3 regions of the Sphingomonas sp. FG14 genome follow, and region 1 is predicted to be linked to each of the others. Evidence: predicted binding sites of a transcription regulator. Region 1 holds the regulator's gene; each other region holds the start of a gene.
What was found. The regulator LexA, encoded in region 1, represses DNA repair genes until DNA is damaged. The targets are predictions, from matches to a motif close to GTTCCNCNCTTGTTCT.

Region 1 (3,277 bases):
ATCGCGATCCATCATTTCCACAAGGCTGGGCTGTATGGGGCGCTCGCCAATATCGTCGCGATCCCGCTCACCACCTTCATCGTGATGCCGGTCGAGGCGGCTGCGCTGCTGCTTGATCTCCTCGGGCTCGGCGCGCCGTTATGGTGGGTGACGGGGCAAGCGTTGTCGCTGCTCTTGTGGATCGCGCACAGCGTTGCCGCCATGCCCGGTGCGGTCGCGGCACTACCGGTCGTGCCAGACGCTGCGTTCGGGGCGATCGTCGCCGGCGGCATCTGGATCGCGCTCTGGCGAACGGGCGCGCGCTGGCTGGGCCTGATGCCTGTCTTGATCGGAGCGATCTGGGCGCTGTCCACCCACGCACCAGACATATTGGTGACGGGCGACGGACGCCATCTCGCGGTGCGGACGGATCGCGGCTATGCGCTGCTGCGCCCGCGCGCGGGTGACTATGTTCGTGATATGCTCGCCGAAAGTGCGGGCTTCGAAGGGGAATTGGCCGATCTTGATGCGGCGCGCGGCGCGCGATGCAGTCGCGACGCCTGCACGATCGAGCTGATCCTTGGAACGAAACGATGGCGGCTCCTCGCCACGCGCAGCACCTATTTCGTCGATCCCGCGCAATTGCGTGCCGCCTGTCGCGATGCCGATATCGTGGTCAGCGAACGCTGGCTGCCCGATTGGTGCGCGCCGCGCTGGATCAAGGCCGATCGCGCATTGTTGGCGAAAACGGGCGGGCTGACGATCGATCTGTCGAGCGCCCGGATCGCGACGGTGAAACGTGCGGGCGACGATCATCCCTGGGTGAATCCGCCGCGGCCGAAGGCGGCGTTGCCGTCATTCCGCCCAAGTCCATCCTGACCTCATGCGCCCCCGTTTGCTTCGAGCAGCGTCGAGCGAAGTCGAGACGCGACCGTCGAGAAGCATTGCGGCCAACGCTTCTCGACTTCGGTTCTCGGCAAGCTCGAACCTGCGCTCGAAGTAAACGGGAGAGGGGGCGCTCAATAGCGCCGCAGCAATCCTGCCAGCTTGCCCTGCACGCGAATCTGATCGGGCCGATAGCGCTGCGGATCATAAGCACGGTTCGCCGGATCGAGCCGGATCATCGCACCTTCGCGGCGGAAATATTTGAGCGTCGCTTCGCTTTCGTCAACCAGGGCGACCACGATCTCGCCATCGCGTGCGACGTCGGTGCGGCGGATCAATGCATAATCGCCGTCGAGAATGCCGGCCTCCACCATGGAATCGCCTGAAACCTCCAGCGCGTAGTGGTCGCCGGAGCCGAGCAGCGCGGCGGGGACGGAAAGCGTGCTTTGCCCCTCCAGCGCCTCGATCGGCGTGCCTGCGGCGATGCGGCCGTGCAGGGGGATCTCCAGCACGTCGTTGGCGGCGATCGGCAACTGGCGCGACGTGGCGGGCGCCGCCTGCTTCTTCGCCGGTTTCGCGGTGGCGCGCTCGGGCTGTTTCAGCACTTCCAGCGCGCGCGCGCGATTGGGCAGGCGGCGGATGAAGCCGCGTTCCTCCAGCGCGCTGATCAGGCGATGCACCCCCGATTTGGACTTGAGGTCGAGCGCCTCCTTCATCTCCTCGAACGAAGGAGACACGCCGGTCTCTTCCAGCCGGTCGCTGATGAAGCAGATCAGTTCATGTTGCTTGCGCGTGAGCATCGCATGTTCTCCGATGGAACGAACGAAGAACGTGTAGGAAACATCCGGGCGGTCGTCAAGCGATCGCTACGATTTCCGCCATTTCACCCACTTCGGCCGCCGGTGCACCCGCTGCGCGGACGATCAGCGCGTTCGCGGAGGCGAGCGAAACCATCGCGGCGCTGTCTTGTTCGGGTGCCTGGATCACCTCACCATTCGTCCACAGTCCGCGCAGATATTCGGCGCGGCCGCCGCACGCCGGAAGCGGCACGCCCAGGCGCACGCGGTGCGCAGTCGGCAACGGATCTGCGGCACCCTGCAATGCCCGCACCAGCGGGAGCAGGAACAGGGTGCCTGTGACGAAGGTGGAGACGGGATTGCCGGGCAGCCCCAGCACGACCGCATCGCCCAGCTTGCCGGCGAGCAGCGGTTTGCCCGGCTTCATCGCGATCTTCCAGAAATCGAGCGTGCCGCCGATCGCGTCGAGCACGGGACGGACCAGATCATGGTCGCCCACCGATGCGCCGCCGGAGGTCACGATGATGTCGGCCCCGCGCGCGGCCTCGAAGGCGGCGGCGAGTGCGTCGAAATCGTCGCGCACGATGCCGCGATCATCGACGATCGCGCCGTTCGGTTCCAGCATCCCACGCAGCATGATCGCGTTCGACGCCGGCAATTGAACGCCCGAGACCGGATCTCCGGGAGGGACGAGTTCGTCGCCTGTCGAGATCAGCGCCACGCGCGGCCGCCGGCCGACACTCAACCGGCCATGCCCGCCCATCGCGGCCAGCCCGATCCGCGCGGCCGTCAATAATGCGCCGCGTGTGACAAGGCGCTGCCCTTCCGCGAAATCGCCGTCGGTGACGCGTACATGTTGGCCGTGCCGGCGCGGGCCTTCGCCCGTCAGCACCAGGGTGTCTTCGTCTCGGGTCGCTTCTTCCTGGATCAGGATCGTGTCGGAGCCCTCGGGAAGCGCGGCGCCGGTAAAGATGCGCATCGCCTCACCCCGCCTGATCGCGTGGTCGGGTAGGGTGCCGGGCGCGCTTTCCCCGGTCACACGCCAAGGGCCAGGCATATCGGCAAAGGCGATGGCATAGCCGTCCATTGCCGAGAGGTCGGCGGCAGGCTGGCCGCGCATGGCCAGGCAATCCGTGGCCAGATAGCGGCCGGTCGCTTCGTCCAGCGTCAATGTTTCGGCCGGAAGCGGTGCGGCTAGTGCAAGCAGCCGCGCCTGCGCGTCGGCGACCGGAAGGAGGGCGCTCATTTGCCTTTGCCTACGCCGTTCGGACTGAGCCTGTCGCAGTCCTGTCTTTCCCTTTCCGTCGGCGCCGACGAAGAACGGGACTTCGACAGGCTCAGTCCAAACGGAACGGGAGTATTCGCGCTCACGCCCGATAATCGCCCGATTTGCCGCCGGTCTTCGAAACCAGCCGCACGGCGCTGATCTCCATTGCCTTGTCGACCGCCTTGACCATGTCGTAGATCGTCAGCAGCGCCACCGAAACAGCGGTCAGCGCTTCCATTTCGACGCCGGTCTGGCCCGTCGTGCGCACCGTGGCTGTCGCGTTGACGCCGCTTGCATCGGGCGTGAGATCGATCGAAACCGAGGATATTGGTAGCGGGTGGCAGAGTGG
Region 2 (3,277 bases), on a different contig from region 1:
CCATGGCGACCTTCACCGCCAGCGCCTCGGGTTTCAGCCGCGCGCCCTCACACACCTCGCACGCCGCCGCTGACTGGTATTTGCCCAGCTCCTCGCGCATCCAGGCGCTCTCGGTCTGAAGCATGCGGCGATTGAGATTGCCGATCACGCCCTCGAACGCCTTCTTCACCTCATAGGATTTGCGCCCGTCCTGGAAACGCAGTGTGACGGGTTTTCCGCCGGTGCCGTGCAGGATGATCAGCCGCACTTCGCCCGGCAGGTCCTGCCAAGGCGTGTCCAGCGCGAAACCGAACTCTCGCGCCAGGCTGTCGAGCACCTGCATATAATAAGGCGAAGGTGGGTTGGATTTCGCCCAGGGCACGATCGCGCCCTTTTTCAGGCTCAGCGCGTGATTGGGGACGACGAGATCCTCGTCGAAGAGCAATTTCTCGCCCAGCCCGTCGCACGCCGGGCAGGCGCCTTGCGGCGCGTTGAAACTGAACAGGCGCGGCTCGATCTCGGCGATGGTGAAGCCGGAAACCGGGCAGGCGAATTTCTCGGAAAAGACGATGCGGTTCTCGGGCACGCCCGCGCCCTTCATCGCGCCGCCATCGGCGCCCGTCGTCTCGCGCCCCGGCACCGGGCCGTCGGCCATGTCGGCATAGGCGAGGCCCTCGGCCAGCTTCAGCGCGGTTTCGAAACTGTCGGCCAGCCGTGTCTCGATCCCCTCGCGTACCGCGATGCGATCGACCACCACCTCGATGTCGTGCTTGTATTTCTTGTCGAGTGCGGGCGCGCTTTCGATGTCGTGGAACTCGCCGTCGATGCGCACGCGGGTGAAGCCCGCTTTCTGCCATTCGGCCAGTTCCTTGCGATACTCGCCCTTGCGGCCGCGCACGACGGGGGCGAGCAGGTAGAAGCGCGTGCCCTCCGGCAACTGCATCACCCGGTCGACCATCTGGCTGACCGTCTGCGCCGCGATCGGCAGCCCCGTCGCCGGGCTGTAGGGAATGCCGACGCGCGCCCAGAGCAGGCGCATATAATCGTAGATCTCGGTGACGGTCGCGACGGTCGAGCGGGGATTGCGGCTGGTGGTCTTCTGCTCGATCGAGATCGCCGGGCTCAGCCCCTCGATATGATCGACATCGGGCTTCTGCATCAGTTCCAAGAATTGCCGCGCATAGGCCGACAGCGATTCGACGTAGCGGCGCTGACCCTCGGCATAGATGGTGTCGAAGGCGAGGCTCGACTTGCCCGATCCCGACAGGCCGGTGATCACCGTCAGCGTGTCGCGCGGGATCTCGACGTCCACGCCCTTGAGATTGTGCTCGCGCGCGCCGCGCACCGAAATATGAGTCAGCATGGGGTGAATTGTTCCAGATTTGTTCCGGTCGCGCAAGCCGGCGCGAGACGCGGTAGATGGGGCGTGGATCGACTGGCGACAAGACGGAGATCGACGCTTCCGCCGATCTGGATGATTGCCCGAATGGAAAATTATCGGCCGTTTAGCGCTCGATAATTGCCAATCCTGAAAACCCGGCTAGGCTGCGGTCATGAAACGCGCCACGCTCCTCCTCCTCGCCCTGTGTTCCACCACCGCCGCGCTCGCCGCGCCGCCGGCCTATGACGTCGTGATCCGCGGCGGCACCATCTATGACGGGTCGGGCGGAGAGGGCTATCGCGGCGATGTCGCGGTGAAGGGCGACAGGATCGTCGCGGTCGCGCCGCGTGTCGAGGGCAAGGGCAAGGCGGAGGTCGACGCGCGCGGCCTGGCGGTCTCGCCGGGCTTCATCAACATGCTGAGCTGGGCCAATGTCTCGCTGATCGTCGATGGCAAGTCGCAGAGCGATATCCGCCAGGGCGTGACGCTGGAAGTGATGGGCGAGGGCACCTCGATGGGCCCGGTGAGCCCGGAAATGAAGGCCGATGCCGAACGCCGCCAGGGCGATGTGAAATTCCCGGTGAGCTGGACCACCCTGGGCGGCTATTTCGACTTCCTCGAGAAAAAGGGCGTCTCGACCAATTTCGGCAGCTTCGTCGGCGCGGAGACGGTGCGCGTCCACGAACTGGGCGAGAAGGATGTCGATCCTACCCCCGAACAGCTCGACCGGATGCGCGCGCTCGTCCGCCAGGCGATGGACGAGGGCGCGATGGGGGTCGGTAGCTCGCTGATCTACGCGCCCGGCACTTATGCCGAGACGCCCGAGCTGATCGCGATCACCGCCGAGGCCGGCAAATGCGGCGGCATGTATATCAGCCATATGCGGTCCGAAGGGGACCGGCTGCTCGAATCGATCGACGAGCTGATCGAGATCTCGCGAAAGTCGAACACGCCCGCAGAGGTCTATCACCTCAAGATGGCGGGTCGCACCAACTGGGCGAAATACGATCAGGCGATCGCGAAGATCGAAGCCGCGCGCGCCGAGGGACTGCGCATCACGACGGACATGTACACCTATCCGGCGGGGGCCACCGGGCTCGACGCGGCGATGCCAACCTGGGCGCAGGATGGCGGGCTGGAGGCGTGGATCGGGCGGATGAAGGATCCGGCGACGCGCGCGCGCATGGCCGAGGAGATGAAGAAGCCCGCAACGACCTGGGAGAATTATTTCTACGGCGTCGGCCCGGCGAACATGAAGTTCACCGGCTTCAAGAACCCGGAGTTGCGCAAATATATCGGCAAGTCGCTGGCGGAAGTGGCGGCAGAGCGTGGCAAGCCGCCCGAGGAAGTGGCGATGGACCTGGTGATCGAGGACGGCAGCCGCGTCGACACCACCTATTTCATGATGACGGAGGACAATGTCCGAAAGCAGGTCGCGCTGCCCTTCATGAGCTTCGGATCGGACGCCTCGTCGCAGGCGCCCGAGGGTGTGTTCCTGAAATCGAGCACGCACCCGCGCGCCTATGGCAATTTCGCGCGGCTGCTCGGCAAATATGTCCGCGACGAGAAGGTGATCACGCTGCCCGACGCGATCCGGCGGATGAGCGCTTTCCCGGCGTCGAACCTGGGCATCAAGGATCGCGGCTCGCTGAAGCCCGGCATGTTCGCCGATATCGCGATCTTCGATCCGGCGACGATCACCGATCACGCGACCTTCGAGAAACCACAGGTTTATGCCACCGGCATGCGCCATGTCTTCGTCAACGGCGTGCAGGTGCTGAGGGACGGCGAGCATACCGGCGCCACCCCCGGCCGCGCGGTGCGCGGGCCGGGCTATGGCCAGTGCAAGGGCTGAGAGACTATCCGGCCGGGATTGTCCCGACTTGCCATCGCGCCTAGTTGCACCTGATGAGAAAG
Region 3 (3,277 bases), on a different contig from region 1:
ACCGTTTGGCGAGAGGGCCGCGCGGCGCACCGATGAGCTGTTCGATCCGCTCAAATCCGAGCTTGCGCAAACCTTCGACCTCGCGTCCTGGCAATCGCAACGCCGATATCGGCAGGATGGAAATGGCAGTGCGGTGTCCGCCCGGCTCGATCGTGACCGGCCGGCCGGCGGGTACATGCCGCGCAACGGCATGGGCGCAGCCTGCAGTGTCGGCCACAGCGATCTGCAGAGCCAGCCCCGACGCGGCAACACGGCGATGGAGATCCTTGAGCAGCGCCTTCTCGGTGCCAAAGAGACCCGCGCAGCCGGTGATGTCGAGCCAGATTCCGTCGGGCGCATCCGGTGATACGAAGGGTGAGTATCGGCGGCCCGCCCATAGCGCGAGATCGCGAAGTCCCTGCAGGTCGCCCTCCGGGTCGGCATCGACGACCTGCAATTCAGGGGCAAACGCTCGGGCCTTCGTCACGGTCATGCCGACGCGGACACCGAGCGCCTTAGCCTCGGCATCGACGGCAGCAATGACTTTCCTGCCGTGATCGGGCACCGCGGTCACCAGCGGAAGATCAAGGACCAGGCCGTCACGGCACTCAGGCGACAATTTTGCGATCTTCCGCCGCAGCCGGTCGGTCGACCAGTGCGGCAGGAAGAGCGATACGACCCGTCGCATCGCACGCCTCCACGATCCAGGCGTGCGGATTACCACCGCGCACACGTTCCAAATCCACATGCCAGCGAGGGCGACCCAGGCTCGGCAGACCGAGATCTTCGCTTGGTGAAGCGGTGATCCGCCAGCGTGTCATCGCTGCCGTCCCTTCGGCGACCTGTTCGGCCTTCGCCGCGCGACGAAACACGAAGGCCGCTACACCCGAGCTTTCCGCCGCCAATTGCAGGCGCTTCGATGCAGTAGTCGAATATTTCCCGACTTCGCCAACCACACCGGCGATGCCAGGGTGATGCAGGCACTCCTCCATCGCGAGCAGGACATTGGTGTCGCTGCCGGCCTCGACATAGATGACCCGATCTGGATGAAGACCGGCGAGATGAAGGGCAGGGGCAAACAGGTCGCGCCAGCGCAGGCACCAGAAGACGGGACCTTCCATTCGCGCCAGGATTCCCGCCAGAAAGACCGTCGCACTCGCCTCGTCCGCGAGATCGGGACTGCCCATCATTTCATGGAGAGCACCTGCAGCAATGCCTCCGCCCGGCAATCGCTGATCCAGTTCGTCGATGCCGAACGGGATCGCTTCGCGCTGAACGCCTACGCCCTCGATACGCGCGATGCGCGCTCGCAAATCTTCAAGGACGGTTGATTGACGCATGGCATTCAGGAGACTCGGGACTCGTTGATTCGTTCCTTATTTGTTCCTGTTCCCGGCGATGAGTCAAGCAGCTCAAATGCACCGCTTCCGAAGCCTGTGGAATCCGCCAGAAAAAAAGCGCCTTCGGTCCTTTGTGGGATTCACATCCACCAAAGTGCATAGTAGATTCATGCTATGTTCCATCAGGCAGACCTATTCGAAGCATCCGTCGAACCCGCGCGAGGGATGGACACGCCGGGGCTTTTGGCGGCGATCGCCGCAGCTTCGCCGCGGCCAAAATTCTCCTACATGCTCCTCCAGCTCCTGGAGGAAGTCGCTGACGAAAAGGGCAGGGCTGGACCGAGCGTGATGGTGAACGGCGACGCCGTGCCTGTCCGCGACTGGCTGTGCGATGCGCTGGCTCCGATCGCGCAGCGTACACCCTGGCGCCGTTCGACGATCGAAACCGTGCGGTCGGCACTTGAGCAGGCTGACGAACTACCGGCCGATCCGACACAGGCTGACCGTGTCATTGAAGAAAGGGTCCGTGAGCGGGTTCGCCAATCGGGCCGCTGCAATGTCAGCCGCGCAGTGTCGGATCTATGTCGGGGCGGCCTCCTGCGACGCCACTATCAGGGCTATCGGGTGGATCATCAAAATCGCGGCGCCCAGCGCGAGGCAGTCTACACGATCATGCCGGACACCTTGGCGGCGCTACGCCGGCGATGAGCTGCCGCTGATCGCAAGATCGGCTTCTACTGCGGTCGCGCGCATCAGGCGATCGGGCATCTCCAACAACTTCACGGCCGCCGCGGTGATCGCTTCGGCTTCGGTGGGATAGGATTCGGCCGAGCTGATCGATACCCCATCGGGCAATGCGACCGTTGCCTGAAATCCGTTGCCTTTAGGTGTCGCGCTCAATCGGACTTCCATGAAAGGTCTCCGCGTTGTATCGGGACTGATATTCTTATAAGATATTGATATTTAACATAATTCTTATTATCGCTCTAAGAATTTGTAAGCGCAACTTCGAAAAGAGACACCTCCGCAATTTCCAAATGAGACTCGTCTCTTGAGGACGCCCCTGCCGCGATCCAATGCTGCTCTTCGAAGCCCGACTTATCCCGCCAACCAGCGGACGGTCAACTTAGCTGACCGTCCACTCCTCGGTAGTGTAGCCTTCGTGGCCCGCCGTTAACTCTGGACAGCGGCGTCGATCTTGGATCGTTGATCACGGCGGACTTGCCACCGAGCAGCAAGAGCCGTGATCGCCGGCAAAACGAGCAATGTGAGCACGGTCGAGGTGATCAGTCCGCCGATGACCACGGTCGCGAGCGGCCGCTGGACTTCGGCACCCGTACCGGTTGCCAATGCCATCGGCACAAATCCGAGACTGGCGACTAACGCCGTCATCAACACGGGGCGCACGCGCTGCATCGCGCCACTGACGATGGCGTCTTCCTCGCCCGCCCCTTCTTCGCGTCGCTTGCGGATCGCGCTCATCATGACAAGGCCGTTGAGCACCGCCACGCCCGACAGCGCGATAAACCCGACCGCCGCGGTGATCGAAAACGGGATGCCGCGCAGGAGCAGCGCGAACACGCCGCCGGCGAGCGCCATCGGCACCGCGCTAAAGACGATCGCTGCCGGCACGAGCCCGCCGAGTGCCATGTAGAGCAGTGCGTAGATGGCAACGAAGCAGATTGGCACGACGATCAGCAAGCGCAGCCGGGCCGATTGCAGGCTTTCGAATGTGCCGCCCCAGGCTGTATACATGCCGGGCGGAAGATCGAGGTTGCCGATCTTCGCCTGCGCTTCCTGCACAAATCCGCCCAGATCTCGGCCGCGGACGTTGACCTGCACGACCACCATGCGCTTGCCGTTCTCGCGGCTGATCTGGTTCAGCCCCTGGGTGTAGCTGAACCGCGCCACTTCGCGCAGCGGGATCGAGCGGGCAATCTGGCCATCGGCCGCGGGCA

Region 2: a site for LexA is predicted at 1,353-1,368, ahead of uvrA (excinuclease ABC subunit UvrA). Genes of this name have one in related genera too.
Region 3: a site for LexA is predicted at 1,351-1,366, ahead of ACODTA_RS28555 (ImuA family protein). Genes of this name have one in related genera too.

Annotation. Positions count from the first base shown of each region.
Region 1 is NZ_JBMDKK010000002.1:671,892-675,168, forward strand. It holds gene ACODTA_RS11330 (ComEC/Rec2 family competence protein) at 1-858, shown strand, start outside; gene lexA (transcriptional repressor LexA) at 999-1,664, opposite strand; gene ACODTA_RS11340 (molybdopterin molybdotransferase MoeA) at 1,720-2,907, opposite strand; gene moaC (cyclic pyranopterin monophosphate synthase MoaC) at 3,029-3,277, opposite strand, start outside.
Region 2 is NZ_JBMDKK010000004.1:93,215-96,491, reverse strand. It holds gene uvrA (excinuclease ABC subunit UvrA) at 1-1,342, opposite strand, end outside; gene ACODTA_RS15590 (N-acyl-D-amino-acid deacylase family protein) at 1,533-3,215, shown strand; gene ACODTA_RS15585 (energy transducer TonB) at 3,269-3,277, shown strand, end outside.
Region 3 is NZ_JBMDKK010000027.1:34,740-38,016, reverse strand. It holds gene ACODTA_RS28560 (DUF6504 family protein) at 1-667, opposite strand, end outside; gene ACODTA_RS28555 (ImuA family protein) at 588-1,319, opposite strand; gene ACODTA_RS28550 (hypothetical protein) at 1,494-2,027, shown strand; gene ACODTA_RS28545 (hypothetical protein) at 2,013-2,231, opposite strand; gene ACODTA_RS28540 (efflux RND transporter permease subunit) at 2,493-3,277, opposite strand, start outside.